3 regions of the Micromonospora carbonacea subsp. aurantiaca genome follow, and region 3 is predicted to be linked to each of the others. Evidence: predicted binding sites of a transcription regulator. Region 3 holds the regulator's gene; each other region holds the start of a gene.

Region 1 (9,406 bases), 900 kb from region 3:
ATGCCGGGCGGCGGCTACGCCACCCTCGACGGCACGTCGATGGCCGCCCCGCAGGTCGCGGGCGTGGTGGCGCTGATGTGGTCGGCGAACCCGACGCTGGTCGGCGACCTGGAGCGCACCCGCCGGATCCTGCGCGACACCGCCGTCCCGGCCGGGGCGACGTACGCCTCCCGCGACCCGGCCGACGCCTGCGGCGGGGACGCGAACATCAGCGGGGCGGGCCTGGTCGACGCGTACGCCGCTGTCCGCGCGGCCCGCTGAGCGGTAAGGAAGGGCCCCTTGTTAACGCATACGGTAGAGAGGGGTCCCCTTCTCACCTCGCGCCCCGCGCCCCGGCGGCGGCCCCGCGATCCTCGCCCCGGCGGCGGGCGAAACGGGCACCGGGCCGGATAGCGCCGTTCGGCCGCCCCGGCATCGACGGTCACCTACCGTCGAGGTGAGGAGGCCGCGATGACCACGGACGACGAGCGGGCCGAGGCTCCACGTTCCGCCGCCTGGGTGCCGGTCGAGGAGATCCCGGGGCAACTACCGTTCGACCGGCTGGACTACGGCGACGCCGAGCAACTGGCGGAGATGGCCGGGGGCGACGCGCCCGCGGCGGAGGAGCCGGTGGTCCTGGTCGACGAGCCGATCCGCGTCGACGAGCCGATCCGCATCCGCCGGCCGCCCGGTCGGGCCGGGCGGCGACGCGACCAGCCGCCCCTGCCGACGTGAGCGCCGCCGGCGTGAGAGCCGCCAGCGGGCGCGTGCCCGAGGCCGGAGTGCCCGACACGGCAGTGCCCGACACGGGAGTGCCCGAGGACCGAGTGGCCTTGGCCGGAGTACCCACGGCCCAAGTGTCCGAGGCCGGAGTGGCCGGCGCTGGCGGCCGTGACGACGCGGAGGGGGCGGGCCGCTGACGCGACCCGCCCCCTCGACGTGCGGTGTAACTGAACTCCGGTGGGAGCTGGACTCAGAAGTCCATGTCCCCGCCGCCCGGGCCAGCCGCAGCGGCCGGGGCCTTCTCCGGCTTGTCCGCGACGACGGCCTCGGTGGTGAGGAAGAGCGCCGCGATCGACGAGGCGTTCTGCAGCGCCGACCGGGTCACCTTGGCCGGGTCGATGATGCCCGCGGCCAGCAGGTCCACGTACTCGCCGCTGGCGGCGTTGAGGCCGTGGCCGGCGTCCAGGTTGCGGACGCGCTCGACGACGACGCCACCCTCGAGGCCGGCGTTGACGGCGATCTGCCGCAGCGGGGCGTCCAGCGCGATCTTGACGATCTGCGCGCCGGTCGCCTCGTCGCCGGTCAGGTCCAGCTTGTCGAAGGCGGTCTTGCCGGCCTGCACCAGCGCGACGCCACCACCCGGGACGATGCCCTCCTCGACGGCGGCCTTCGCGTTGCGGACGGCGTCCTCGATGCGGTGCTTGCGCTCCTTCAGCTCGACCTCGGTGGCCGCGCCGACCTTAATCACCGCAACACCGCCGGCCAGCTTGGCCAGGCGCTCCTGCAGCTTCTCGCGGTCGTAGTCGGAGTCGCTCTTGTCGATCTCGGCCCGGATCTGGTTGACCCGGCCCTGGATCTGCTCGGCGTCGCCGGCACCGTCGACGATGGTGGTCTCGTCCTTGGTCACCACGACCTTGCGGGCGCGGCCCAGCATGTCGAGGCCGGCGGCCTCCAGCTTGAGGCCGAGCTCCTCGCTGATGACCTGGCCACCGGTGAGGATGGCGATGTCGGTCAGCATGGCCTTGCGGCGGTCGCCGAAGCCGGGGGCCTTGACGGCCGCGGACTTGAAGACGCCCTTGACCTTGTTGACCACCAGGGTCGGCAGGGCCTCGCCCTCCACGTCCTCGGCGATGATCAGCAGCGGCTTGCCCGACTGCATGACCTTCTCCAGGATCGGGAGCAGGTCCTTCACCGACGAGATCTTGCTGTTGGCGATCAGGATGTAGGGCTCGTCGAAGACGGCCTCCATCCGCTCCGGGTCGGTCATGAAGTACGCGGAGATGTAGCCCTTGTCGAAGCGCATGCCCTCGGTGAGCTCAAGCTCCAGGCCGAAGGTGTTGCTCTCCTCGACGGTGATGACGCCTTCCTTGCCGACCTTGTCCATCGCCTCGGCGATGATCTCGCCGACGGTGCTGTCACCGGCGGAGATGGAGGCGGTGGAGGCGATCTGCTCTTTGGTCTCGACGTCCTTGGCGAGCTTGGACAGCTCCTCCGAGACGCTGGCCACGGCGGCCTCGATGCCCCGCTTCAGGGCCATCGGGTTGGCGCCGGCGGCCACGTTGCGCAGGCCCTCGCGGACCAGGGCCTGGGCCAGGACGGTCGCCGTCGTCGTGCCGTCACCGGCCACGTCGTCGGTCTTCTTGGCGACCTCCTTGACCAGCTCGGCGCCGATCTTCTCGTACGGGTCCTCGAGCTCGATCTCCTTGGCGATGCTCACACCATCGTTGGTGATGGTGGGGGCACCCCACTTCTTCTCGAGCACCACGTTGCGGCCCTTCGGGCCGAGGGTCACCTTCACGGCGTCGGCGAGCTGGTTCATGCCCCGCTCGAGGCCGCGGCGAGCCTCTTCGTCGAACGCGATCATCTTGGCCATACGGCGTTGTCCTCCTGGACACTCACGGGCCACCCGAGTGTGTGTCCCGGATGGGCCGCCTGGTGTACGCACCTTGGGACGTCGCCACCTGGCGACGACGACGTCTCCTCGGCCGGGCCGGATAGCCCGCGACGACCGGCCATGTGCCGCCCGACGGATCTCCGCCGTGCGGCCGTGGCCCCACCGTCCCGACCGTTGGCACTCACCCAAGGCGAGTGCCAATGACTTGTTTAGCACTCTGCCCTGCCGAGTGCAAGCACGATGCGGCGGACGAACCGGGTCGACCCCACCTGACCAGCGCGACCCGGCCCGCCGGTTCAGCCGATTTCACCCGCCGGCCGGGCGGCGGTAACCGACCCCTCGTACGCCCGCCGCCCGGCGCACGTGACGACCGTAACGACCGTAACGACCGGCCGGACCGGGACGACCAGGCGCACCAGGGCGGCCAGGCCCACGGCCAGGGCCAGGACGGACCAAGGCCAGGACGGACCAAGGCCAGGACGGACGAGGGCAGGACCGACGAGGGCAGGACGGATCGGACCAAGAAGGGCGAGAGAGCCGAGAGGGCGCCGCCAGGCAGGCGAGGTCCAGAGCAGGCGAGAGCCGGGACCGGCACGAGCGGCCACCGACCGCGGCGCAGCGCGCCGGGCACCCGGGACCATCCGCCCGACCCTTCCCCGGGCAGGCCGACCAGCGGGTCCGCCGGATCACAGCCGGGCAGCGGCCACGAGGCGGCGCGGCCCGGTGGGCAGGGCTGCCACGGGGGGCGGCACGGCGCGAACCAGCGGTGGGGCCGGGCCAAGGTGGGGCCGGGCCAAGGTGGGGCCGGGCCAAGGTGGGGCCTTGGCCAGGGTGGGTCGGCAACCCGGCGCGGCACCTGGCGGGCGGGAAACCGACCGCAGCCCGACCAAGCGCGGCCGACCGGCCCTTCGGGCCCCGGTGGGATCGATCGATCGGACGGAGATGGCTGGGACATGCGCCCTGGGACGCGAGCGTCAGACGTCAGCCCATGGGACCCGAGGCCAGACGTCAGCCCTGGAACGTGCGCCCTCAGACGTCGGCCCTGGACGCGGGCCCTCCCCGGCGGCGATGTGGGAACGGTCCGCAGCATTCCTGGACCGCCCCGCCCGCGCCGCCCCGGACCGATCCGTCCGCGCCGACCGGGGCGGCGCGCTCCGCCGGCCATCGGTGGCCCGCCCGCCCGCGGGCCAACCGGTCGGGGCGTCAGGCGACGACGCGTACGCGCTCGGCCTGCGGCCCCTTCTGCCCCTGCGCGATCTCGAACTCCACGCGCTGCCCGTCGTCCAGCGCCTTGTAGCCGTCCATCTCGATGGCGGAGAAGTGGACGAAGACGTCCTGCCCGCCGTCGACGGCGATGAAGCCGTAGCCCTTCTCGGCGTTGAACCACTTCACGGTGCCCTGTGCCACGGTGCACTTCCTAACGTCGCGCGGCCTTCCACGAGCGGGTACGCCGACGGAACCGGCGGCCCCGGGAACACCGGTTTCACCCGTCTGCGCCGACCGGGAAACCAGTGACCGAAATCGCACGCTACACGAGGAGTGACGACGGCGCACGACCACAAATAGGGCTATAACGGACCGACCTCAACCCGGTGCGGCATAGGCGGCCATCACTGCGATAGGTATGCGGGATGACAGCAGGTTCCCGCCCGCCGACCGACCCGGGCAGCGCCCCGACGGGGACGGCCGACACCGCCGCGCCGGCAGTCGACGTACGCCGGTTGACCCTGCCGGACGCGGCGCGGATGCGGGCGCTGCGGCTGGAGATGCTCGCCGACGCGCCGCTGGCCTTCCTGGAGACCCTGGCGGAGGCCGCCGCCCGCCCGCACGCCGAGTACGCGGCCCGCGTCGCGTCGGTCGCCAGCGGCCGGCACACCGCCCAGTTCGTCGCCGACCCCGGCGCGGACCGGCCGGGCGGCCCCGCCGGGCGGCTCGTCGGGCACGCCGGCGGGACGATCTCGGCGGACGAACCCGGCCTCACCGTCGTCTACGCCGTCTACGTCACGCCGGCCCGGCGCGGCACCGGGCTGCTCGCCGCGCTGATCGAGGGGGTCGCCGCCTGGTCCCGCGAGTGCGGTCGGCCGGAGCTGATGCTGGAGGTGGTCGTCGGCAACGACCGCGCCTACCGGGCGTACCGGAGGCTGGGCTTCGTCGACACGGGCGTGCGGGTCCCGCACCCGAGGCTCCCCGCCCTGCGCGAACTACAGATGCGCCGGCCGGCCTGAGGCGGGGGTGTTTGCAGGGGCCCCTTGTACAACGGAAAGCGTTAACAAGGGGCCCCTCCTTGCACCTCAGGCGGGGCGGCGGCTCTGGACGATGCGGAACCGGTTGGCCACGTACGCGCCGTCGGTCAGCGCCGCGTTCGCCGCCGGGTTGGCGCCGCTGCCGTGGAAGTCGGAGAACGCCGCCGACTGGTTGACGAAGACGCCGCCGGTCAGGTTGCACGACAGGTGCACGCCGACGTCGATCGCCGCCGCCTCGGCCGCGTCCAGCACCGCCGGGTCGGTCGAGTAGACGGCGGCGGTCAGCGCCCCGGACTCGCCCACGGTGGCGCGCAGGAGCTCCAGGCTGTGCGCGGTGGAGTCGGTGGCGATCACGAACGAGATCGGCCCGAACCACTCCCGGCCGTACGTCGCGGTGTCGGCGGCGGCCAGCTTGACGATGGTCGGCGTCCGCACCACCGCGCCGGGGAAGGTGGGGTGCTCGACGGTACGCGACTCCAGCACCGCCGCTCCGACCTTGGTGACCTCGTCGAGGCGTTCCAGCACCCCGTCGTTGACGATCGCGCCGGTCAGCTCGACGCCCCGGGCCGGGTCGGCGGTGAGCTTGCCCACGACGGCGGCGATCCCGGCGGCCACCTCGTCGAAGCTCTTGTGCCCCTGGTCGGTGTCGATGCCCCCGGCGGGGATGAGGATGTTCTGCGAGGTGGTGCACATCTGGCCGCTGTAGAGGGTCAGCGTGAAGCCGAGGTTGCGGCACATCCCCGCGAAGTCGTCGGTGGAGTCGATCACCACGGCGTTCAGGCCGGCCTTCTCCGTGTAGACCGTCGCCTGCCGGGCGTTGGCCTCCAGCCAGTCGCCGTACTCGGTGGAGCCGGTGAAGTCGACGATCTTCACGGCCGGGTGCAGGGCGAGGGTGGAGGCGAGCCGCTCGCCGGGGGCCTCGGGAGCGAGCAGCACCAGGTTGGGGTCGAAGCCGGCCTCGGCGAGCACCTCGCGGGCGTACTTCACGGTGATCGCGAGCGGCAGCACCGCGCGGGGGTGCGGCTTGACGACCACCGGGTTGCCGGTGACCAGCGAGGCGAACAGCCCGGGGTAGGAGTTCCAGGTCGGGAAGGTGTTGCAGCCGATCACCAGGGCCACCCCGCGCGGCACCACGTGGAACGTCTTGGTCATCCGCAGCGGGTCGCCCTTGCCGGCGGCCTTCTCCCAGCCGGCCGTCCCCGGGTGGCGGGTCATCTCCGCGTACGCGTAGGCGACCGCTTCGAGGGCGCGGTCCAGCGCGTGCGCGCCGCCGGCCTGGAAGGCCATCACGAACGCCTGGCCGCTGGTGAACTGCACCGCGTTGGCCAGCTCGAAGACGTGTCTGTGCAGCCGGTCGAGGATCTCCAGGCAGACGCCCGCGCGGGCCTGCGGGCCGGCGTCGCGCCAGGCGGGCAGGGCGGCGGAGGCGGCGGCCACCAGTTCGTCGACGCCCGGGTGCGGGTAGCTCACGTTCAGCTCCAGCCCGAAGGGGCTGGCCTCGGTGGCGACCCGGTCGCCGCTGCCCGGCTGGTCGAGCGGGAAGTCGCCGCCCAGGTACGCCTCGAAGGCGGCCTTGCCGTCGGCGGCGGCGGTCTCGCCGTACACCCGGGGGCTGGGTGACTCGGGATAGGCGGACCAGTACCCGCGCTCCGTGATCGCGGTCAGCGCCCGGTGCAGGGTGTCGGCGTGCTTGTCGTACTCGGGATGCGGGGTCTCCGTCATGCCCGCCATCATGCCGCAGCCGGCGGGTGGGCAGTAGGGCCGGCGGACGCCGCCGGACGCCCGCCGCCCCTGCCGCGGGCCGGCCAGTCAGAGGGTGAGCTGCCAGTCGGTCCAGGCGTCGACCGGGCGGAACCCGAGCGCCTCGTTGATGGCGATCATGTACGTGTTGGCCTGCGCGTTGAAGGTGTCCACCGCGCGCAGCCCCGGCTCGTGGTCGAGCGCGTACCGCAGGTTCTCGACCTTCACGAGGAGCCCGAGCCGGTGGCCGCGGTGCGCCGGGTCGACGATGGTGATCTGCTGGAACGCGTGCCACGGCACGCTGGGGCCGACGTCGATCGTCGTCCAGGCGACCAGCCGGCCGGACGCGGCGTGCACCGCCCCGTGGTGGTAGCGGCGGCGGCCCCGCGCGTCCAACGCCCGCTCGACGCCCCGGATCCGCTCGACGTCGACCCGCTCCGGCTCCCACTCCATCTCGCCCAGGGGCGCGTCGGCCATCAGCCGGCCGTCGAGGTGGGCGACGTCGGCGACGTGCTCCTGCGGGGCCGCCCCCTGCCAGCGGACCGTGCGGTAGCCGGCGGCGCGGGACCGGGCGTCGGCCAGCGCCGCGTCGAGCGCGGCCTGGTCGAGCCGGGTGGTGTCGAGGCGGCGGCGGACCTCGGCGAGCACCGCCCGCGCCCCCGTCGTCGCGGCGAACGCCCCGCCGGCCCCGCCGCGCGCCGGCCCGCCGGGCAGGGCCGCGACGGTCGCGCCGACCACCCGCTTGCGCCCCCGCTCGCCCAGCAGCTCCACGGCGTGCGCGTGCAGGGCCCGGCCGACCCCCCGCCGCCGGTGCGCCGGGTGCGTGAACAGGTCGACGGTGGCGTTGTCGGTGTTGTCGAGCTGCGGCAGGTCGAGGGCGAGGAAGCCGGCCGGCTCGCCGTCGAGCCGGGCCAGCGCCCAGGCCGGCACGTTGCCCGGCATCGGGTGCCGGATCGCCGCCTCGAAGCGGCTCCGGCACAGCGGCGGGAAGTCGGGGACGTCCGCCTGTTCGGCTGCCGCCCTGATCCGGTACGCCGCGTCGACCGCGCCCTGGTCCGCCGGGTCGATCGGGGTGATGGTGATGCCCATGGGCAGAGGGTGGCCGGGGAAAGACGATCGGGCCAGCGAATTTCTCCGCTGGCCCGATCGGACGTTGGTCGGGAGGGACGATCGCACAACGCCTCCGGCGTTGGGTCGTAAGAACTTAAAGTCTCCGGCGAAACGCCCTCCCGCACGGAGCATCTTGCGCCGTCCGGTTCCTGCCGTCAAGTCCTCGGCGGCGGGTTTTTGCGTACGGAGGGCAAAACGTCGGTTACCCGACGGATCGGCGGGCCGATCGGCCCGCGCAGTCAGCCGAGCAGGCCGGCGTCGCGGGCCGCGCGCAGCGAGGGCTTGATCCGGTGGGTGGGGCCGACCTGGGCGGCGACGGCGTCGATGGTCTTGAGCCCCTCGCCGGTGTTGAACACGACGGTCTCCGCCGTCGGGTCGAGCCGGCCGGACTCGACCAGCTTGCGCAGCACCGCCACGGTCACCCCGCCGGCCGTCTCGGCGAAGATCCCGGTCGTGCGGGCCAGCAGCCGGATGCCCGCGCGGATCTCGTCGTCGTCGACGTACTCCATCCACCCGCCGGTGCGTCGCACGGCCTCCAAGGCGTAGAGCCCGGCGGCGGGGTCGCCGATGTTCAGCGACTTGGCGATGCCGGTGGGCTTGACCGGGGTGATGGTGTCGGTGTCGGCGTGCAGGGCCGCCGCGATCGGGTTGCAGCCGGCCGACTGCGCCCCGAACACCTTCCAGCCGCCGGCCGGGGCCTCGACGAGGCCGATCTCGACCAGCTCGCTGAACGCCTTGTCGATCTTGGTGAGCAGCTCGCCGCTCGCCATCGGGATGACCACCTGCGCCGGGATCCGCCAGCCGAGCTGCTCGGCCACCTCGTAGCCCAGGGTCTTGGAGCCCTCCGCGTAGTAGGGCCGGACGTTGACGTTGACGAAGGCCGTGTCCTCGAACTCGTCGGTCTCCACCAGCTCGCCGCAGAGCCGGTTCACGTCGTCGTACGAGCCGTCGATGGCGACCAGTTCGCCGCCGTAGACGGCGGTGGTGACCACCTTGCCCGGTTCCAGGTCGCTGGGGATGAACACGATCGACGGGGCGCCGGCGCGGGCCGCGTGGGCGGCGACCGAGTTGGCCAGGTTGCCGGTCGACGCGCAGGCGAACCGGGTGAAGCCGAGCGCCCGGGCGGCGGTGAGCGCCACCGACACCACCCGGTCCTTGAAGGAGTGGGTGGGGTTGGCGCTGTCGTCCTTGACCCAGAGCGGGGCGGTGATGCCCAGCTCGGCGGCGAGGTTGCCGGCGGCGACCAGCGGGGTGAGCCCCGGGTCCACGGTCACCCGGGCGGCCGGGTCCTGGCCGGCGGGCAGGAGGGCGGCGTAGCGCCAGAGGTTCTGCGGGCCGGCCTCGATCTGCTCGCGGGTGACCCGGGCCAGGGCCGCCGTGTCGTAGTCGACTTCGAGCGGGCCGAAACACTCGTAGCAGGCGTGCTGCGCGGCGAGCGGGTAGCGCGCCGAGCAGGCGCGGCAGACCAGGGCGCGGGCGGGGCTGGCGGTGGTGTCGATGCCGGGCGCGGCGAGGGTCGACGTCATGTCGAGGAGGTCCTCTCATCTTTCCCCGCATCGCACCCTGCGGCGGGGACGGAATTGGCACCTGTCCGCGCCGTTCGCCATCGAACGCACGGGTGGTTGCCGGGGCTTCGTCGGGCCGTATCCCTCTGCCCCTCTGGATGAGGTATTCAGTTGTGCCGCCGAGTCTACGGCGGATCGCGGCGACCGCCACC
Region 2 (9,406 bases), 570 kb from region 3:
CGTGGGCCAGCGCGGAGGCGTCCAGCACCGTGGGCAGCCGCTTGCGCTGGCCGAGCGGGCTGATCCCACCGCGCACGTACCCGGTGGCCCGCTCCGCGACCGTCCGGTCGGCCATCGTCGCCCGCTTGCCGCCGAGCGCGGCGGCGAGCGCCTTGAGGTCCAGCTCGCCGGTCACCGGCACCACCGCCACCGCGAGCGCGCCGTCGACCTCGGTGACGAGGGACTTGAACACCCGCTCCGGCGGCACGCCCAGGGCCGCCGCGACGAGCGCGCCGTAGTTCGGCGCGTCCGGCGACACGTCGTACGGGTGGGTGCTGTGCCGGATCTTCCGCTTCGTCAGCAGCGCCGTCGCCGGAGTCCCCTGTCCCGCCATGCCGACAAGCTAGCCGGCCGCCGCCTCCTGATCCAGCGGATCCGGCACCGGACGGCAGACCAGCACGGTCGGCGCGCCGGCCACCCGGGTCAGCACCAGGCTCGCCGCCTCCGGGCCGGCCAGCCGCAGGTCGCGCCGCAGCCGCTCCGGCTCCAGCGCCGAGCCGCGCTTGAGGATCTCCACCCGGCCCACCCTGCGCTCGCGCAGCAGGGCGCGCAGCCGCTTCAGCGAGAACGGCAGCACGTCGGTGACCTCCAGGCAGCGGGCGAAGGGCGTCGCGCCGGGAGCGTCGGCGTACAGGTAGGCGATGGTCGGGTCGGCGAGCGTGGCGTCCAGCTCGCCGGCCAGCTCCGCCACGAGGTGCGCGCGGACGACGGCCGGGTCGGGGTCGTGGACGTACCGCCGGACGGGACCGACGGTGGCCTCTTCCGCGCCGGAGCCGGTGAGCTGATGGCAGGCGGGCTGGCGGCCGGCGGGGTGATCGCAGGGGGTGGGGTGATTGCAGGGGGCCCCTGCTATACAAAAAGCGTTAACAGGGGGCCCCTCCTTCAGCGCGGTGGCGCGGCGGGGGACCTCGGCGAGGCGGCCGCACCACAGGGCGGCCTCGACCAGGTCGCCGCCGACGCTCACCCACTCCGCCTCCGCGCCCGCCGGGATCAGCGCGTGGTCGAGCCCCGGGGCCACCTTCACCACCGTGTGCGGCACCCGTTCGGCCAGCGCGGTGACGAAGTCCCACGGCGGCGAGTAGGCGTTCGGGTCGAAGATCCGCCGGCCGGTGCCGGCCCTGCGCCGCGCCGGGTCGCAGAACGCCGCGTCGACGGAGGACACGTCGAACGCCGTGGCGTCGCCGCACTCCACCGTGAACTCCCCGGCCAGCCCGGCTGCCTCGGCGTTCGCGGCGGCCATCGCGGCGGTGACCGGGTCGGCCTCCACCCCGTACACCCGGATGCCGGCGCGGGCGGCGGCGAGCGCGTCGGCGCCGAGGCCGCAGCCCAGGTCGGCCAGGGTGCGCACCCCGGCGGCGCGCAGCCGGTCGGCCCGCCGGGCCGCGACGACCCCCCGGGTCGCCTGCTCCAGGCCGGCGCGGGTGAGGAACATGCCGGCCGCCGCCGGCCCGAACTTGCCGACCGCCCGGCGGCGCAGCTCGGCCTGGGTGAGCGCGGCGGCGGCCAGCCCGGCGGGCACCCCGGCCGAGCGGAGCGCGGCCGCCGCGGCCAGCGGGTCGCCGCCGGCCACCTCGGTCGCCGCGGCGAGCGCGGCCGACCCCTCGGGGGTACGCAGGGCGGCGAGCTGATCGAGATCCACGCGCCCATTGTCGGGCCCGGGCGGCGGCCGGCCGGCGGCGGTGGCGGCGGTGCCGGAGGTTGGCGGGGTCCGGGGCCCGTGCCGGCGGCGTGTCGAGGTGACGGGTGGCGGAACTGTGGCGACACGACGGGCGACGCGTTGGCACTCTCCTTGACGGAGTGCTAGCCACGGCCTAACCTGCGATTAGCACTCTCCCATCGAGGGTGCCAGCTTCCGGGCCCCGCGCCCGGGGGTGACGCCAGGCGGACCGGCACCCGCGACGACGGCCCCGCCCGGTGGCATGTGGCAGATTGACGCTGGTCGGCCCCGCCGTCCGGCAACGAAACCAGTACCCCAGGAGGGTATGCCCGTGACTACCGCGACCAAGGTTGCGATCAAGCCGCTCGAGGACCGCATCGTGGTCCAGGCGAACGAGGCTGAGACCACCACGGCGTCGGGCATCGTGATCCCCGACACCGCCAAGGAGAAGCCGCAGGAGGGCACCGTCCTCGCTGTCGGCCCGGGCCGGATCGACGACAAGGGCAACCGCGTGCCGATCGACGTCAAGGTCGGCGACACCGTCCTCTACTCGAAGTACGGCGGCACCGAGGTCAAGTACGCCGGCGAGGAGTACCTGGTGCTCTCCGCCCGCGACGTCCTCGCGGTCATCGAGAAGTAAGCAACCGATCCGCGTCACTGCCCCGGTCCGGCTCGCCGGGCCGGGGCAGTGACGCTTCGAAGGGATACAGATGGCGAAGATCCTGAGCTTCTCGGACGACGCCCGGCACCTGCTGGAGCACGGTGTCAACGCCCTCGCGGACGCGGTCAAGGTCACTCTCGGCCCGCGCGGGCGCAACGTCGTCCTGGACAAGAAATTCGGTGCGCCCACGATCACCAACGACGGCGTGACCATCGCCAAGGAGATCGAGCTCACCAACCCGTACGAGAACCTCGGCGCGCAGCTGGTCAAGGAGGTGGCGACCAAGACCAACGACGTCGCCGGCGACGGGACCACCACCGCGACCGTGCTGGCCCAGGCGATGGTCCGCGAGGGCCTGCGCAACGTGGCCGCCGGAGCCAACCCGTCCGGCCTCAAGCGGGGCGTCGACGCGGCGGCGACGAAGGTCTCCGAGGCGCTGCTCGACCGGGCCGTCGAGGTCGCCGGCAAGGAGTCGATCGCGCACGTGGCGACGATCTCCGCGCAGGACGCCACCATCGGCGACCTGATCGCCGAGGCGATGGAGCGGGTCGGCCGCGACGGCGTCATCACCGTCGAGGAGGGCTCGGCGCTCACCACCGAGCTCAACGTGACCGAGGGCCTCCAGTTCGACAAGGGCTTCATCTCCCCCAACTTCGTCACCGACGCGGAGGGCCAGGAGGCGGTCCTGGAGGACCCGTACATCCTGATCACCACGCAGAAGATCTCGGCGATCGAGGAGCTGCTGCCGCTGCTGGAGAAGGTCCTCCAGAACAACCAGCCGCTGCTGATCGTCGCCGAGGACGTCGAGGGCCAGGCCCTGTCCACCCTCATGGTCAACGCGATCCGCAAGACCATCAAGGTCTGCGCGGTCAAGGCCCCGGGCTTCGGCGACCGCCGCAAGGCGATGCTCCAGGACATGGCGATCCTCACCGGCTCCGAGCTGGTCGCCCCGGAGCTGGGCTACAAGCTCGACCAGGTCGGCCTGGAGGTGCTCGGCACCGCCCGGCGGGTCGTGGTCGACAAGGAGACCACCACCGTCGTCGACGGCGGCGGCAAGGCCAACGAGGTCGCCGACCGGGTCGCCCAGATCCGCAAGGAGATCGAGGCCTCGGACTCCGACTGGGACCGGGAGAAGCTGGCCGAGCGGCTGGCGAAGCTCTCCGGCGGCGTCGCGGTCATCAAGGTGGGCGCGGCGACCGAGGTCGAGATGAAGGAGCGCAAGCACCGCATCGAGGACGCCATCGCCGCGACGAAGGCCGCCGTCGAGGAGGGCACGGTCCCGGGCGGCGGCGCCGCCCTGGCGCAGATCCTGTCGGTGCTCGACGACGACCTCGGCTTCACCGGTGACGAGAAGACCGGCGTCTCGATCGTGCGCAAGTCGCTCGTCGAGCCGCTGCGCTGGATCGCCCAGAACGCCGGCCACGACGGCTACGTGGTGGTGCAGAAGGTCGCCGGCAGCCAGTGGGGCCACGGCCTCGACGCGGCCGTCGGCGACTACGTCGACCTGGTCAAGTCCGGCATCATCGACCCGGTGAAGGTGACCCGCAACGCCGTCACCAACGCCGCCTCGATCGCCGGCCTGCTGCTCACCACCGAGAGCCTGGTGGTGGAGAAGCCGGAGAAGGCCGAGCCGGCCGCCGCCGGTGGCCACGGCCACTCGCACGGCCACGGCCACCAGCACGGCCCCGGTTTCTGACCCACCCGGGTCCGACCCAGCCGCACCACTGTCAAGGCACGCCGGCTCCCCACGGCGTGCCTTGACGCTTGTCCGCCCCGTGTCCCGGCCGCCCGTCCCGGGTCCGGAGCACGGGGCGGTTGCTTACGGAACGCTGACGTGCCTGTCGCGTCCCCGGCCGATCGGAAACACTGGGCGGATGGGCACCATCTCGCGCGGGTACGCCGCGCTGGCCGGGATCACCGCCGCCGCCGTGGCGATCGGCGCCGCCGAACCGGTGGCGGTGCTGACCGGCCCCCGGTCGGCCCCGCTGGTCGCGGTCGGCGGGCTGGTCGTCGACACCGTCCCCGAACCGGTCAAGCAGTTCGGCATCGCGGTCTTCGGCACGTACGACAAGATCGCTCTGCTGGTCGGGACGGCGCTGCTGCTGGCCGGCTTCGCGGCGCTGCTCGGCGTCCTCGCCGCGCGCCGGCTGTGGTTCGGCCTGGCGGGCATCGGGGCGTTCGCGGCCCTCGGGGTGGCCGCCGCGCTGACCCGGGCCGGCGCGGACGCCACCGACGCGCTGCCGGCGCTGGCCGGGGCGGCCCTCGGCGCGCTGACGCTCTGGCTCCTGCTGGCCGGCCCCCTGCACCCCGACCCCTGGCCGTGGACCCCGCCCACCGCCGCCGCCGGCAAGGAAGGGCCCCTTGTTAACACCCCCCTGTTAACAAGGGGCCCTTCCTTGCGCCCCGAGCGCCCCGAGCGCCCCGAGCGCGCGGAGGGGCGGCGGCGGTTCCTGACCGGCGTCGGCGCGCTGGCCGGCGCGGCCGTCGTGACCGGGCTGGGCGGGCACTGGCTGGCCGGGCGGCGCGGGGTGGCGGAGGCCCGGCAGGCGGTCGCCCTGCCCGCGCCGGCCTCGCCCGCGCCGCCGGTGCCGGCCGGCGCGGATCTCTCCCTCACCCAGCTCGCCCCCTACGTCAGCCCGACGTCCGGGTTCTACCGCATCGACACCGCGCTGGTGGTGCCCCAGGTGGACCCGGACACCTGGCGGTTGCGCATCCACGGCCGGGTGCGCAACCCGATCGAGCTGACCTTCGCCGACCTGCTGGCCCGCCCCATGGTCGAGCGGTACGTCACCCTGGCCTGCGTGTCGAACGAGGTAGGCGGGGACCTGATCGGCAACGCCCGCTGGCTGGGGGTGCCGATCCGGGAGCTGCTCGACGAGGCGCAGCCGGAGGAGGGCGCGGACCAGGTCGTCGGGCGCTCGGTCGACGGCTGGACGTGCGGCACCCCGACGGCGGCGCTGCGCGACGGCCGCGACGCCCTGCTCGCGGTGGGGATGAACGGCGAGCCGCTGCCGGTGGAGCACGGCTTCCCCGTCCGCATGGTGGTGCCCGGCCTCTACGGCTACGTCTCCGCCTGCAAGTGGGTGACCGAGCTGGAGCTGACCAGCTTCGCCGACTTCGACGCGTACTGGGTGCCCCGGGGCTGGTCGGCGCAGGGGCCGATCAAGACGCAGTCACGGATCGACACGCCCCGCCCGCGCAACCGGCTCACCGCCGGCCCGGTCATGGTCGCCGGGGTGGCCTGGGCGCAGCACCGGGGCATCCGCCGGGTCGAGGTACGCGTCGACGACGGCCCGTGGCGGGAGGCGACGCTCGCCCCGACGGTGTCGGTGGACACCTGGGTGCAGTGGTCCTGGCAGTGGACGGCCACCCCCGGCGAGCACACCCTCCAGGTGCGGGCCACCGACGCCGACGGCGAGACGCAGACCGAGCGCCGGCAGCGGGTCGACCCGGACGGCGCGACGGGCTGGCACACCGTCCGGGTCACCGTGCGCTGACCGTCGGGCGGAGCCGCGCCGGCAGGTGGGTCACCCGGCCGTGGGCGTGGCGGGTGGCGCGCCGGTGGCCCGGTCACCCGGCGGTGGGCGTGGCGGGCGGCGCGCCGGTCACCCGGCGGTGGGCGTGGCGAAGGACGGCGGCGGCCCGAGGTGGGCGACCTCCGGGGCCAGCAGCACCGACCAGGGCGGCCGGAACTCCGGCGACCGGCGGTCCAGCTCCGCCTGGAGCTCGCCGCGCCACGGCCCGCCCCGGCCGTGGTGCGGCAGCCATTCCGGCCACGAGTCGTAGCACCGGTCGACGGTGAAGCCGTCGGCCGTGGTCCGGAGGCGGAGGAAGATCCAGCGGCCGTGGGCCGGGTCGGCCTCGGCGGCCCGGAGCCGCCGGACCAGCTCGCCGGCCTCCCGGAAGGCCGTCCAGTCGTCCTCGCCGGGCCGTGGGGCGGGTGCCGGGTCGCCGTCGTGCTGGCTGAGGGCGCTGTCGGTGACCTGGACGACCAGCGCGCAGCGGCCGTCCCCGGCCGGGGCCCGGCGGCGCGCCCAGTCGACGAGGGCCGCCAGCTCCGCGGTGGGCGTCGGGGCCGGGCGGGGCGTCTCGGCAGCCGCGCGCATGGCGGCCCAGACCAGCTCGTCGTGCTGGTCGTCGCTGAGCACCCGGACGCGCCGCGGCGGGGCCTCGACCGACGCGGGGACCTCCGGCCGGGCGGTGCCCGGGGTCAGCCCGGCGCGCGCGGCCATCGCCAGGCCGGCGGCCACGTCGACCCGGTCGGGCCGGAGCCGGCCGAGCAGCCCGTCCAGCGCCGCCGCGTCGACGAGCCCGGCGACCGCCGCGGCGAGCAGCCGGTCGGCCGCCGCCGTCACGTCGGCCCGCTCCGCCTCGTCCGCGGCGTCGTGCCCGCCCCACTCGAAGACCACGTCGAGCAGTTCCCGCCGGGCCCGGTCGCCGTCGAGCACCGGCCCGGCCGTGGCCGACAGGCCGTCTCCCAGGTTCGGTTCCGGGTACGCGACCCGGGCCCAGCCACCGGCGTCGTACCAGTGGACGTAGCCGAGCTGGTCCTCCTCGGCGAACCGGGTCAGCTCCGGCCAGGGCAGCCAGGCGGGCGCCCCGGCGAGCAGGTCGAGCGGCGGGCTGGCCCAGGTCGTGTCGCTGTACTCGTGGTCGTACCCGAAGAGCACCGCCCGGCCGCCCTCGACCAGCACGAGCCGGGCCCAGTTGCCTCCGTGGTCGTCGTGGTGGGCCCCGTCGGCGTCGCACCACCAGACGTCGTGGTGACCGAGCGCGGCGAGGGCGGCGGCGTGTGTGCCCCACCGGGCCCAGAGCGTGTCGGGGTCCGCGATGTCGATCAGCATCCCGGGATCCTGGCAGACCGGTGGGACAACGCACCGCGCGATGGTCGCCGGGGGCGGAGGTGTTCGCGCCGGCGTCCACCGGCGCCGTCAGGCGACGCTGCGCTGCGCCGGGACGGTGGACTTGTGCGGACGGCCCAGGCGGGCCTCCAGCCGGGCCACGTCGACGCGGGACTGCCGGCGGTCGGCCAGGTCCTCCCAGCCCACCGCGAGCAGCCGCAGCCGCTCCGCCTCGCTGAAGCCGCCCCACACCCCGTAGGGCTCACGGACGGCGAGGGCGTGCGCGGCGCACTCGGCACGTACGGGGCACGTCCGGCAGACCGTCTTGGCGCCGGACTCCCGGCGCAGCCGGGAGGAGCCGCGCTCGCCGTCCGGGTGGAAGAACTGGGCGCTGTCGCGGCCCCGGCAGGCACCGAGCCGCTGCCAGTCCCAGAGGTCGACGATGGGTCCGGGCAGCCTGCGTACGTTCGACATCAGCACCCCTCCTCCCGCGCGGCACCGCGGAGATCCTCAGTTGTCCGGTGTCCGGGCGGCGGCCGCGCTGGCGCACCGTTTCCGGCTCGGGCTCCCCGGTACCCAGCCTCGCTCCCGCTCACACGTGTGTGATCGAAAAGGTCGGACAACTTGCCTGATATGACCTAACTGTCGGAAAAGTTCGAAGGATTGCCGGGAACGCCCACCCGACGCCACCTCCCCATGGTCTGCTCGGGGTCGGAGAGGAGACCACAGTGCGTACCGTTCTCGTGTGCGTTCGGACACCGCTCGCCGCGCAGCAACTGAACTCCGCGGCGGCGCGGCTCGGACTGTCCGCCGCCGTCCGTACCGCCGTCTCCGATCCCGAGGTGATGCTGCGCCTGGCGGAGGGCCCGGCGGACGTCGTGCTCGCCGACACCGCCCTCACCCGGCCGGACAGCGCCGGCTTCGTCCGGCGGGTGCTGGCCCGCGCCCCGCAGGCCGCGGTGCTGCTGCTCGGCGCGGAGGAGTCCGAGGCCGCCGCCGCGACCATCGGCGCCGGTGCCCGGGGGCTGATCCAGGGCACCGACCACGACCTGACCAGCGCGGTGGCGAAGGCGCTGCTGCTGCTCTCGGCACCGGGCCGCGCGACCCGCAGCCGGGTGACCGATCCGGCCCGCGACGCGGCCTCCGTCGGCGGGCCCGCCCGACCCGCACCGGCCGGCCGGCCCTCGGCCAAGTCCAGCCCGGCCTGGCCGGCGGGGCCCGAGGAGCCGCCCGGCGGCGCGCCGCCGGTGGTGCCGGTGCAGCGCGGCGACGACGAGGTGGAGGCGGGCGGCGAGGGGGAGGCCCCGGCGACGGCGGGGCAGCGCCCCGCCCCGGCCCGGGGCGGCCGCAGCGCGATCGGCCTGACCGAGCGGGAACTCCAGGTGCTGCTCGGCATGGCCGAGGGCAAGAGCAACGCCGAGATCGGCCGCGAGCTCTTCGTCTCGGAGGACACCGTCAAGACGCACGCCCGCCGGCTGTTCCGCAAGCTCGGCGCCCGGGACCGCGCGCACGCGGTGGCCGCCGGCTTCCGCGCCGGCCTGGTCACCTGACCCGCCCACCCGCGAAGCGCCGGGGACCCTAGGGGGTCGGGTCGTCGTCGGTGCCCTCGGTGAGGGTGTCGTGCACGCCGTCGGCGTAGCCGCGGGCGTAGTCCCACGTCACGTAGTGGTCGGGATCCGGGTCGTAGGCCGGCTCGTGCACCCGGGGACGGCCGGAGCTGAGCAGGTGGCGCAGGTTGCCCCGGAGCAGGTCCCAGTCGAAGTAGTGCGGCTCGCGGCAGTCCTCGCACTCGATGACCAGCCCGCGCACGCCGACGGGGGCCAGCAGGGCCTGGTAGATCTCCAGGTCGGCCAGATCCTCCAGCACGTCCTGCCGCTCGACCTCGGTCAGCGGGTCGAGCGTGTCGTCGTCCGCCGGGTCGTGCAGCTCCGCCGCCGGATCGGCCGGGTCGCCGTTGAACGGGTCGATGGGCTCGTCGTGCACCCCCTCACCGTAGACCCCGCGCCCGCCGGACGCCCGCCCCCGTCCGGCCGGTCACCCCGCGTCGGCCTCGGCGGGCGTGAGCGTCACGCAGCGTCGTCCGCCGGCCCGGCTCCGGCGGGGCCGGGCTGGGCCGATGGGTACGATGGCACTGACGCGTCCTCACCCGGCGTGCGCCGGACGTCCGCGCGCGCCGTCTCGCCGAAGCCCGCCCGACCCAGCTCAGGA
Region 3 (9,406 bases):
CTCGTCGAGGATGATGAACGCATCATTAAGGGTCCTGCCCCTCATGTATGCCAGGGGCGCGACCTCGATCGTCCCGGCCGCCATGAGCTTCGGGATCGTCTCCGGGTCGAGCATGTCGTGCAGCGCGTCGTAGAGCGGGCGCAGGTAGGGGTCGATCTTCTCGTTGAGCGTGCCGGGCAGGAAGCCCAGCCGCTCCCCCGCCTCGACCGCCGGCCGGGTCAGGATGATCCGGTTGACCTGCTTGGCCTGGAGCGCCTGGACGGCCTTCGCCATCGCCAGGTAGGTCTTGCCGGTGCCGGCGGGGCCGATGCCGAAGACGATGGTGTGCGCGTCGATCGCGTCGACGTATTTCTTCTGCCCGAGCGTCTTGGGGCGGATGGTGCGCCCGCGCCGGGAGAGGATGTTGAGCGTCAGGACCTCGGCGGGCCGCTCGGTGCCGCCCTGTTCCAGCATCCCGACGGTGCGCCGCACGGCGTCAGTGGTCAGGGTCTCGCCTTTCTCGATCAGTTCGAGCAGCTCGCTGAAGAGGCGCTCGGCGATGGCGTTGTCCGCCGGGGCACCGGTGATGGTGATCTCGTTGCCGCGGACGTGCACGTCGCTGTCGACCGAACGCTCGACGAGTCGCAGGATCTCGTCGCCCGCGCCCAGCAGGTTGACCATGATCTTCGAGTCGGGGACGGTGATCCTGGTCTGCACCCGGGGCGGGCCGGGAGGTGGGGTGCCGGTCATGGGTCGGGCCGAGGGGCCCTGCGCACCTGCTCTCGATCTCGGCGCCGGGCTCTGCTGGCGCGGCGGTCGGACGTTACCCCCATCGTAACGTTTCCCGCCCGGCGGCACCTCGCCCATTTCCCCCGGCCGGCGACGGATGGCGGGGGCGGGGGTCAGCGCCGGAAGTCGTACCCGTCGAAGGTCTCCTGGCCCCGGGTGAAGCGGTAGGTCGCCCAGTGCAGCCGGACCACCGTCCCGGTCGCGTCCCGGGTCAGCCGCAGCAGCTCGCCGGTCTCCCGCCCGGAGACGGTGCGGAACACGTCGGGCCGGTCCGGCAGCGGGGCGAAGACCGCCGGGGGCTTGCCGGCCGGGTCGTCGACGCCCCGGGCCCGCAGGGTGCCGTCGTGCCAGGTGAAGACGTACGCGAAGCCCTCGCCCCACCAGTGGCCCAGCATGCCGCGCAGGTGCGGCGGGGCCGGCGGGCCCGGCCGCCACGGCACGACGTCGGCCGGGTCGTGCTCGACGGCGGCGGCGAGCAGCCGGTGCGGCAGGTCGATCACGTCCACGCCGGTCCCGGACGAGCCGAGCACCGCCGCGCCCATCGCGCCGGGGGTGCCGTCGCCGCCCCGGCGGCCGTAGACGGCGGCGAGGAAGCCGGGCATCGCCCCGTCGTGGCCGACGTGCACCACCCGGCCGCCCTGCGGCAGCAGGATCAGCCCCAGCCCGAAGCCGGCGCCCCAGGACGTCTCGTCGGTGACGGTCAGCGGCCAGCGCATCTCGTCGAGCGTCGCCGGGGCGAGCACCGCGCCGGTGGGGTCGAGCGCCGCCGGGTCGGCCAGGAACGCCGCCCAGCGGGCCATGTCGGCGGCGGTGCTCCAGAGCTGGGCGGCCGGGCCGACCGCACCGAAGTCGGTCGGCGGCTCCGGGTGCGCCTCGTCGGAGTACGCGTCGACGAGGAACCCGGTGGCCGCCGCCGGGCCCGGCCGGTCGGTGGTGGCGGTCAGGGCGAGCGGGGCGAGCACCCGGTCGGCGAGCACCTCGGCCCAGGTGCCGCCGCGCAGCCGGGCGACGAGCTGGCCGAGCACCGCCAGGCCCAGGTTGGAGTAGTGGAAGCGGCGGGCCGGCGGCAGGACCCGCTCGGCGCGGGCCAGGTCGGCCAGCAGCTCGTCCGCCCCGGGGGCGCGCAGGGTGTCCCAGACGTCGCCGTGCGGCTCCCGTTGCAGGCCGGCGGTGTGCGACAGCAGCCGGCGCACGGTCAGCTCGCCGTGCGCGGGCACGTCGAGGTGCGCGCCGACGGGGTCGTCGAGGTCGAGCAGGCCGGCGTCACGGCACTGCATGACCAGCACGGCGGTGAACGTCTTGGTGACCGAGCCGATCCGGAACAGCGTCTGCGGGCCGAGCGCGGTGTCGTTGCCGGTGCCGCCGGCCTCGCAGGTCCAGAGCGGGCGGTCCGCCCGGTGCAGGGCCGCGGCGACCGCCGGCACCCGCCCCTCGGCCTGGACCCGCCGCACCATCCGCCCGAGCCGCTCGCCGATTCCACCCACGCCCGCAGTGTAAGGAGGGGCCCCTTGTTAACGCATTCTGCATAGGAAGGGCCCCTTCCTAACACCTCCGCGCGGGACGCGTCGGCGACGGACGCGCCCGCACGGACGCGCCCGCTCCCTCAGCGGCAGAGCATCGGGCCCAGCGGCGCGCCGCCGAGCAGGTGCGCGTGCACGTGGAAGACCTCCTGGCCGCCGTACGCCCCGGTGTTGAACATGAGCCGGAAGCCGTCGCCGAGCAGCCCCTCGTCCTCGGCGACGACGGCGGCCGTGGCCAGCAGCTCGCCGGCGAGCGCCGGGTCGCCCTGGCCGAGGGTCGCCACGTCGGCGTAGTGCTCCTTGGGGATGACCAGCACGTGCACCGGGGCCTTCGGGTCGATGTCGCGGAAGGCGAGGGTGGTGGCGGTCTCCCGGACGACGGTGGCCGGGATCTCCCCGGCGACGATGCGGCAGAACAGGCAGTCGGATCCCATCGGGGCATGGTAAGTGGTGCCGGGCGGCTGGGGCATGATGGCCGCGTGACTTCACGGGCGGTGCTGGTGACGGGGGCCTCGCGGGGCATCGGGCGCGCGGTGGCGACGCGCTTCGCTGCCGGCGGGGACCGGGTGGCGGTCCACCACCGGGGCTCCGGGGAGCTGGCCGAGCGGCTGCGCGCGGAGCTGCCGGGCGACGGTCACGTCGTGGTCCGCGCGGACCTGGCCGACCCCGAGGCGGTACGGGTGATGGTCGACGACGCGGCGGCCCGCCTCGGCGGGCTCGACGTGCTGGTCAACAACGCCGGGGTGTACGGCGAGCGGAACGCGCCGCACCCGGTCTTCGGCGCGTCCTACGCCGACTGGCAGCGGCGCTGGCGGCTGGTGCTGGAGACCAACCTGACGGGGGCGGCCAACGTGACCTGGTGCGCGGCCCAGCACATGCGGGGGCGGGGCGGCCGGGTCGTCAACGTGTCGTCGCGGGGCGCGTTCCGGGGCGAGCCGGAGCAGCCGGCGTACGGGGCGAGCAAGGCGGGGCTCAACGCGCTCGGCCAGTCCCTCGCGGTGGCGCTGGCCCCGTACGGCATCGCGGTCGCGACGGTGGCCCCCGGCTTCGTGGAGACGGACATGACCACGGAGCACCTGGCCGGCGAGAGCGGCGCGGCGATCCGGGCGCAGAGCCCGTTCGGCCGGGTGGCCCGCCCGGAGGAGGTCGCGGCGGCGGTCCACTGGCTGGCGTCGGCGGAGGCGGAGTGGGCCTCCGGCACGGTCGTCGACCTCAACGGCGCGTCCTACCTGCGCACCTGACCCGGCCAGGGTTCACCAGCGGGACAGGCGGGCCACCGACGGGACAGGCGGGTCACCAGCGGGACAGGCGGGTGGCCAGGACGCAGAGGGCGGCGACGCCCGCCGTGGAGGTGCGCAGCACGTGCGGGCCGAGGCGCACCGGGCGGGCGCCGGCCTGAGTGAACGCGGTCACCTCCGCGTCGGTGATGCCGCCCTCGGGGCCGACGACCAGCACGATCTCGCCCGCGGCGGGCAGCTCGGCGGCGGTCAGCGGCTCCTGCGCCTCCTCGTGCAGGACGAACGCGGCGGCGGCCCCCGCGATCCGGCGGGCCACCGTGGCCGTGGACTCGTCGGGGGCGCCGGCCACCACCGGCAGCCACGCCCGGCGGGCCTGCTTCGCCGCCTCCCGGGCGGTCGCCGCCCACTTCTCCCGGGCCCGTACGCCCCGGTCGCCGCGCCACTGCGCCACGGAGCGGGCCGCCGCCCAGGGCACGATCTCGTCGACCCCGACCTCGGTCATCGCCTGCACGGCCAGCTCGCCCCGGTCGCCCTTGGCGATGCCCTGCGCCACGACGAGCCGGGGGACGGGCGCGTCGACGTGCCCCCGGGCGGTGACCCGCAGGTCGAGGGCGCCCCTGCCGACGGCGGTGACCACGGCGGTGGCCGTGCCGCCCCGGCCGTCGGCCAGCAGCAGCTCCTCGCCGGCGCGCAGCCGCTTCACGGTGGCCGCGTGGTGCCCCTCCGGGCCGCCGAGGGTCAGCGAGTCGCCGGTGGGCAGCGCGTCGACCAGGAACAGCGGCGCCGACACCTCAGGCGTGCCCGTTGAAGGCGTCGCGCATCCGGGAGAAGAAGCCGCCCTGCTTGCTCAGCTCGGCGACCTCCTCGCCCCGGGTCTTGGCGAAGTCGCGCAGCATCTTCTCCTGGTCGGCGTCGAGCTTGGTCGGGGTGCGCACGTCGAGGTGGACGTAGAGGTCGCCCCGCCCGGTGCCGCGCAGGTGCGGCACGCCCCGGGCGCGCAGCCGCAGGGTGCTGCCCGGCTGGGTGCCGGCCTTGACGTCGACCGTCTCCTCGCTGTCGAGGGTCTTGATGGTCAGCCGGGTGCCGAGCGCGGCGGCGGTCATCGGGACGGTGACCCGGCAGTGCAGGTCGTCGCCCTTGCGGGAGTAGACGTCGTGCGGGCGCTCGTGGATCTCGACGTAGAGGTCGCCGGCGGTGCCGCCGCCCGGGCCGACCTCGCCCTGCTGGGCGAGCCGGATGCGCATGCCGTCCTCGACCCCGGCGGGGATCTTGACGGTCAGCGAGCGGCGGGTGCGCACCCGACCGTCGCCGGTGCAGGTCGGGCAGGGGTGCGGGATGGTGGTGCCGTAGCCCTGGCAGACCGTGCACGGCCGGGCGGAGACCACCTGGCCGAGGAAGGTGCGCTGCACCGACTGGACCTCGCCCCGGCCGCCGCACGCCTCGCAGGTGGCCAGGTGGGTGCCGGCCGCCGTGCCCGCCCCGGAGCAGGTGGTGCAGAGCACCGCCGTGTCGACGGTGATCGGGGCCTCGACGCCGAACGCCGTCTCGTGCAGGTCCAGCTCCAGGCGCAGGATCGCGTCCGCGCCGGGGCGGGTGCGCGGGCGCGGGCCCCGGGAGCCGCCGGCCGCGCCGCCGAAGAAGGCGTCCATGATGTCCTGGAAGCCGACGAACGGGCCGGCCCCGCCGGGCCCGCCCGGGCCGCCCATGCCACCGCCGCCGGGGGCGAGGGGGTCGCCGCCGAGGTCGACGATCTGCCGTTTCCGGTCGTCCGAGAGGACCTCGTACGCGGCGTTGATGTCCTTGAACTTCTCCTGTGCCTCCGGGTCCGGATTGACGTCCGGGTGGAACTGCCGCGCCAGCTTGCGGTAGGCGCGCTTGATCTCGTCGTCGGAGGCCTCCCGGCTCACGCCGAGGATGCCGTAGTAGTCCCTGGCCACTGCGTCCCGTGTCCTCATGTTCTTGTCGCGTTGCGCCGGTCGTCGGCCGGAGCCGGCCGTCGGCCCTGACTGGTCAGTTCTGGGCCAGCAGCTCGCCCACGTAGCGTGCCACGGCCCGCACCGTGGCGATGGTGCCGGGGTAGTCCATCCGGGTGGGCCCGACCACGCCCAGTCCGCCGAGCGCGGTCGCCCCCGGGCCGTAGCCGGTGCTCACCACCGAGGCGGCCCGCAGGTTGTCGATCTCGTTCTCGTCGCCGATCAGCACGCGGGTGGTGGTCGACTCGGCCTCGCCGATGAGCTTGAGCATCACCACCTCCTCCTCCAGCGCCTCCAGGATGGGCCGCAGGGACCCCTGGAAGTCGAGCAGGCCGCCCCGGGTCAGGTTGGCGGTGCCGGCCAGCGCGATGCGCTCCTCGTGCCGCTCGACCAGCGTCTCCAGCAGGACGGTGGAGAGCGTGGTCATGGTGCCGCGCAGGTGCGGGGTCGACTCCTCGACCAGCGCCTGCACCAGCGGCGGGGTCTCCGACAGCCGGCTGCCGACGAGCTTCTCGTTGACCAGCCGACGCAGGTCGGTGACGTCGTCGGCGCTCACCGGCGCGGGCAGCTCGACCAGCCGCTGCTCGACCCGGCCCGTGTCGGCGATCATCACCAGCATCAGCCGGGTGGTGGAGATCGGCACCAGCTCCAGGTGCCGCACCGACGAGCGGGCCAGCGAGGGATACTGCACCACGGCGACCTGCCGGGTGAGCTGCGCCAGCAGCCGCACCGTGCGGTGCACCACGTCGTCGAGGTCGACCGCGCCGACCAGGAAGCGCTCGATCGCCCGGCGCTCGGCCGGGCTGAGCGGCTTGACCCGGGACAGCCGGTCGACGAAGAGGCGGTAGCCCCGGTCGGTGGGGACCCGGCCGGCGCTGGTGTGCGGCTGCCGGATGTAGCCCTCCTCCTCCAGCACCGCCATGTCGTTGCGGACCGTCGCGGGGGAGACGCCGAGCTGGTGCCGCTCGACCAGCGCCTTGCTGCCGACCGGCTCCTGGGTGGCGACGTAGTCCTCGACGATCGCGCGGAGCACGGCGAGCTTGCGGTCGTCCAGACCCACCCTGCCACCTCCTGTCGCACGTCGGGCCCGGCGGCGCGGCGGCACCGCAGGTCGGCGCTCCGCCGGTGCGTCGACGCCTGGCACTCGACTGTAACGAGTGCCAGTCTACGTCGGCTGCCCCGTCCTGGGTAAGATCAACGACGGACCGTGGGTGCGGTGGCCGCCGCGCGGGCGCGTGCCGGCCGGTCGACGGCCGCCCGGCGCGGGCCGTCACCTGCGCACGCGGGCCGAAGATCCGCCCCGCCGAGCTGGTGTCGCACTGGTGCCGACTTGCCCGCAACCCCTACCGTGACGTGCATGACTGAACCACCTCGCCCTCCCGGATCGGGCGACCCCGGCGGCTACCCGCCGGAGCCGAACCCGTCGGCACCGTACGGCTCGCCGGGGCACGAGCCCACCGCACCACTGTCCGGCGCGCCCGGGGCGGGCGGCTATCCCCCGCCCGGTGGCTATCCGCCGCCCACCGGCGACCAGCCGCCGTCGGCCGGCTACCCGCCGCCCGGGGCGGGCGGCTTCCCCCCGCCCGGTGGCGGCTACCCGACCGGCGGCGCGTACGGCCCGCCCTCCGGCGGCTACGCCAACAACGAGGACAAGACCTGGGTCCTGGTGGCCCACTTCGGCGGCGCGGCGGGGATGTTCCTCGGCGGCGGCGTGCTCGGCTGGCTCGCGCCGCTGATCGCCCTGCTCGCCCGGGGCAACCAGTCGCCGACGGTCCGCGCACACGCGGTGGCGGCGCTGAACTTCCAGCTCCTCTGGTCGGTCATCGCCCTGATCGGCTGGATCCTCACCTGCATCCTGGTGGGGCTCCTGATCGGGTTCGGCGCGATGATCGTGGGCATCATCTTCGGCATCGTCGCCGGCATCAAGGCGAACGAGGGCAGCCCCTACCGCTACCCGATGACCGTCAACCTGATCAAGTGACCCTCGACCGGCCGCTCCCCCGGCCGGTCGGGGCCACCCCCGTCAGGGCAGCAGGTCGCGCACGACCGCGTCGGCCAGCAGCCGGCCGCGCAGCGTGAGCACCGCCCGGCCCTCCGCGTGCCCGGCCGGGTCGAGCAGGCCGTCGGCTAGCGCCCGCCGGGCCCCGGCGCGGCCCGCGTCGTCCAGCACGGCCAGCGGCAGCCCCGAGGCGAGCCGCAGCCGCAGCATCACGTCCTCCGTGTGGGCCTCGTCGGGCGTGAGCACCTCCCGGGCCAGGCCGGGCGACTCCCCCGCCGTGAGGCGCTTCGCGTACGCGGCCGGGTGCTTGACGTTCCACCAGCGCACCCCGTCGACGTGGCTGTGCGCCCCCGGCCCGAGGCCCCACCAGTCGCCGCCGTTCCAGTAGAGCAGGTTGTGCCGGCACCGGCCGGCCGGCGTGCGGGCCCAGTTGGACACCTCGTACCAGGAGAAACCGGCCGCGTCGAGGGCGGACTCCGCGGCCAGGTAGCGGTCCGCCGCCACGTCGTCGGAGGGGTACGGCAGCTCGCCGCGCCGCATCCGCGCGGCCAGCCGGGTGCCGTCCTCCACGATCAGGGCGTACGCGCTGACGTGGTCCACCCCGGCGGCCACCACCTGCGCCAGGGACGCGGCGAAGTCGTCGGCGCTCTCCCCCGGCGTACCGTAGATCAAATCGAGGTTGACGTGGTCGAACCCGGCGTCGCGGGCCTCCCGGGCGGCCTCGGTGGCCCGACCGGCGCGGTGCCGGCGGTCGAGGATCGCCAGCACCCCCGGCGCGGCCGACTGCATGCCCAGCGAGATCCGGGTGTACCCGGCGGCCCGCAGGGTCTTCAGCGACTCCGGCGTCACCGACTCGGGGTTGGCCTCGGTGGTCACCTCCGCGTCGGCGGCCAGCCCCCAGGCGCCGTCGATGCCGTCGAGGATGCGGGCCAGGTCGTCGGCGGGCAGCAGGGTGGGCGTGCCGCCGCCGACGAACACGGTGTCGACCCTCGGCGGCGGGGCGTCGCCGAGCACCCGGGCGGCCAGCGTCAGCTCGGCGAGCACCGTGTCGGCGTACCCCTCGCGGCTCGCCCCGCCGCCCAGCTCGTCGGCGGTGTAGGTGTTGAAGTCGCAGTAGCCGCAGCGGCTGGCGCAGAACGGCACGTGCACGTACACGCCGAAGCCGCGCGCGCCGACGGCGCGGGTCGCGGTGGCGGGCAGCGAGCCGTCGGCCGGGACGGGCTCGCCTTCTGGAAGGACGCCGGGCATGGCCACTAGTGTGCCCGGCATGACCTCCACCGCCGCGCTCGTGCGGGTCGCCACGGCCCGTGGGGTGACCACCCTCACCCTGGACAGCCCGCACAACCGCAACGCGCTCTCCACGCCGCTGATGACCGAGCTGCTGGCCGGGCTGGCCGCCGCCGTGGCCGACGACACGGTCCGGGTGGTGGTGCTCGACCACGCCGGCCCCGTCTTCTGCTCCGGCGCGGACCTGAAGGAGACCGCCGCCGCGTACGCCAGCGGCACGGTCCCGGCCGGGATGCTCGGCGACGTGCTCGCGGCGGTCTGGGAGTGCCCGAAGCCGGTGGTGGCCCGGGTGGCCGGGCCGGCGCGGGCCGGCGGGCTGGGCCTGATCGCGGCGGCCGACCTGGCGATCTGCGCGCAGGAGGCGACGTTCGCGTTCACCGAGGTGCGGATCGGGGTGATCCCGGCGGTGATCTCGGCGACCGTGCTGCCCCGGCTGACGCCCCGGGCCGCCGCCGAGCTGTACCTCACCGGCGACACCTTCGACGGGCGGCGGGCCGCCGAGATCGGGCTGGTCACCTCGGCGGTGCCGGCGGACGCGCTGGACGCGGCGGTGGCGCGGGCCTGCGCCTCGCTGGTGCGGGGCGCGCCGAACGCGCTGGCCGGGGCGAAGGCGCTGCTGCG

The links. Region 3 encodes HrcA, which represses chaperone genes, less so after heat shock. Its sites were predicted from a motif close to GGTTNGCACNCTCNNNNNGAGNGTGCNAACC; they were not measured.
Region 1: a site for HrcA is predicted at 2,769-2,799, ahead of groL (chaperonin GroEL). Genes of this name have one in related genera too.
Region 2: a site for HrcA is predicted at 1,860-1,890, ahead of groES (co-chaperone GroES). Genes of this name have one in related genera too.

Annotation. Positions count from the first base shown of each region.
Region 1 covers NZ_JACHMZ010000001.1:246,211-255,616, reverse strand. Annotated here, with positions in the region: gene HDA31_RS01175 (S8 family serine peptidase) at 1-261, shown strand, start outside; gene HDA31_RS01170 (hypothetical protein) at 451-714, shown strand; gene groL (chaperonin GroEL) at 953-2,575, opposite strand; gene HDA31_RS01160 (cold-shock protein) at 3,800-4,003, opposite strand; gene HDA31_RS01155 (GNAT family N-acetyltransferase) at 4,342-4,821, shown strand; gene paaN (phenylacetic acid degradation protein PaaN) at 4,888-6,561, opposite strand; gene HDA31_RS01145 (GNAT family N-acetyltransferase) at 6,649-7,668, opposite strand; gene thrC (threonine synthase) at 7,929-9,215, opposite strand; SAM riboswitch class I at 9,228-9,359, opposite strand.
Region 2 covers NZ_JACHMZ010000001.1:577,445-586,850, forward strand. Annotated here, with positions in the region: gene ybaK (Cys-tRNA(Pro) deacylase) at 1-373, opposite strand, end outside; gene HDA31_RS02690 (THUMP-like domain-containing protein) at 383-1,678, opposite strand; gene groES (co-chaperone GroES) at 2,028-2,336, shown strand; gene groL (chaperonin GroEL) at 2,407-4,053, shown strand; gene HDA31_RS02705 (molybdopterin-dependent oxidoreductase) at 4,232-5,854, shown strand; gene HDA31_RS02710 (hypothetical protein) at 5,963-7,201, opposite strand; gene HDA31_RS02715 (WhiB family transcriptional regulator) at 7,289-7,672, opposite strand; gene HDA31_RS02720 (helix-turn-helix transcriptional regulator) at 7,927-8,748, shown strand; gene HDA31_RS02725 (DUF5319 domain-containing protein) at 8,777-9,181, opposite strand.
Region 3 covers NZ_JACHMZ010000001.1:1,149,761-1,159,166, reverse strand. Annotated here, with positions in the region: gene HDA31_RS05310 (PhoH family protein) at 1-729, opposite strand, end outside; gene HDA31_RS05305 (serine hydrolase domain-containing protein) at 882-2,222, opposite strand; gene HDA31_RS05300 (histidine triad nucleotide-binding protein) at 2,372-2,722, opposite strand; gene HDA31_RS05295 (SDR family NAD(P)-dependent oxidoreductase) at 2,768-3,529, shown strand; gene HDA31_RS05290 (16S rRNA (uracil(1498)-N(3))-methyltransferase) at 3,582-4,316, opposite strand; gene dnaJ (molecular chaperone DnaJ) at 4,318-5,463, opposite strand; gene hrcA (heat-inducible transcriptional repressor HrcA) at 5,537-6,559, opposite strand; gene HDA31_RS05275 (DUF4870 domain-containing protein) at 6,857-7,480, shown strand; gene hemW (radical SAM family heme chaperone HemW) at 7,523-8,746, opposite strand; gene HDA31_RS05265 (enoyl-CoA hydratase-related protein) at 8,766-9,406, shown strand, end outside.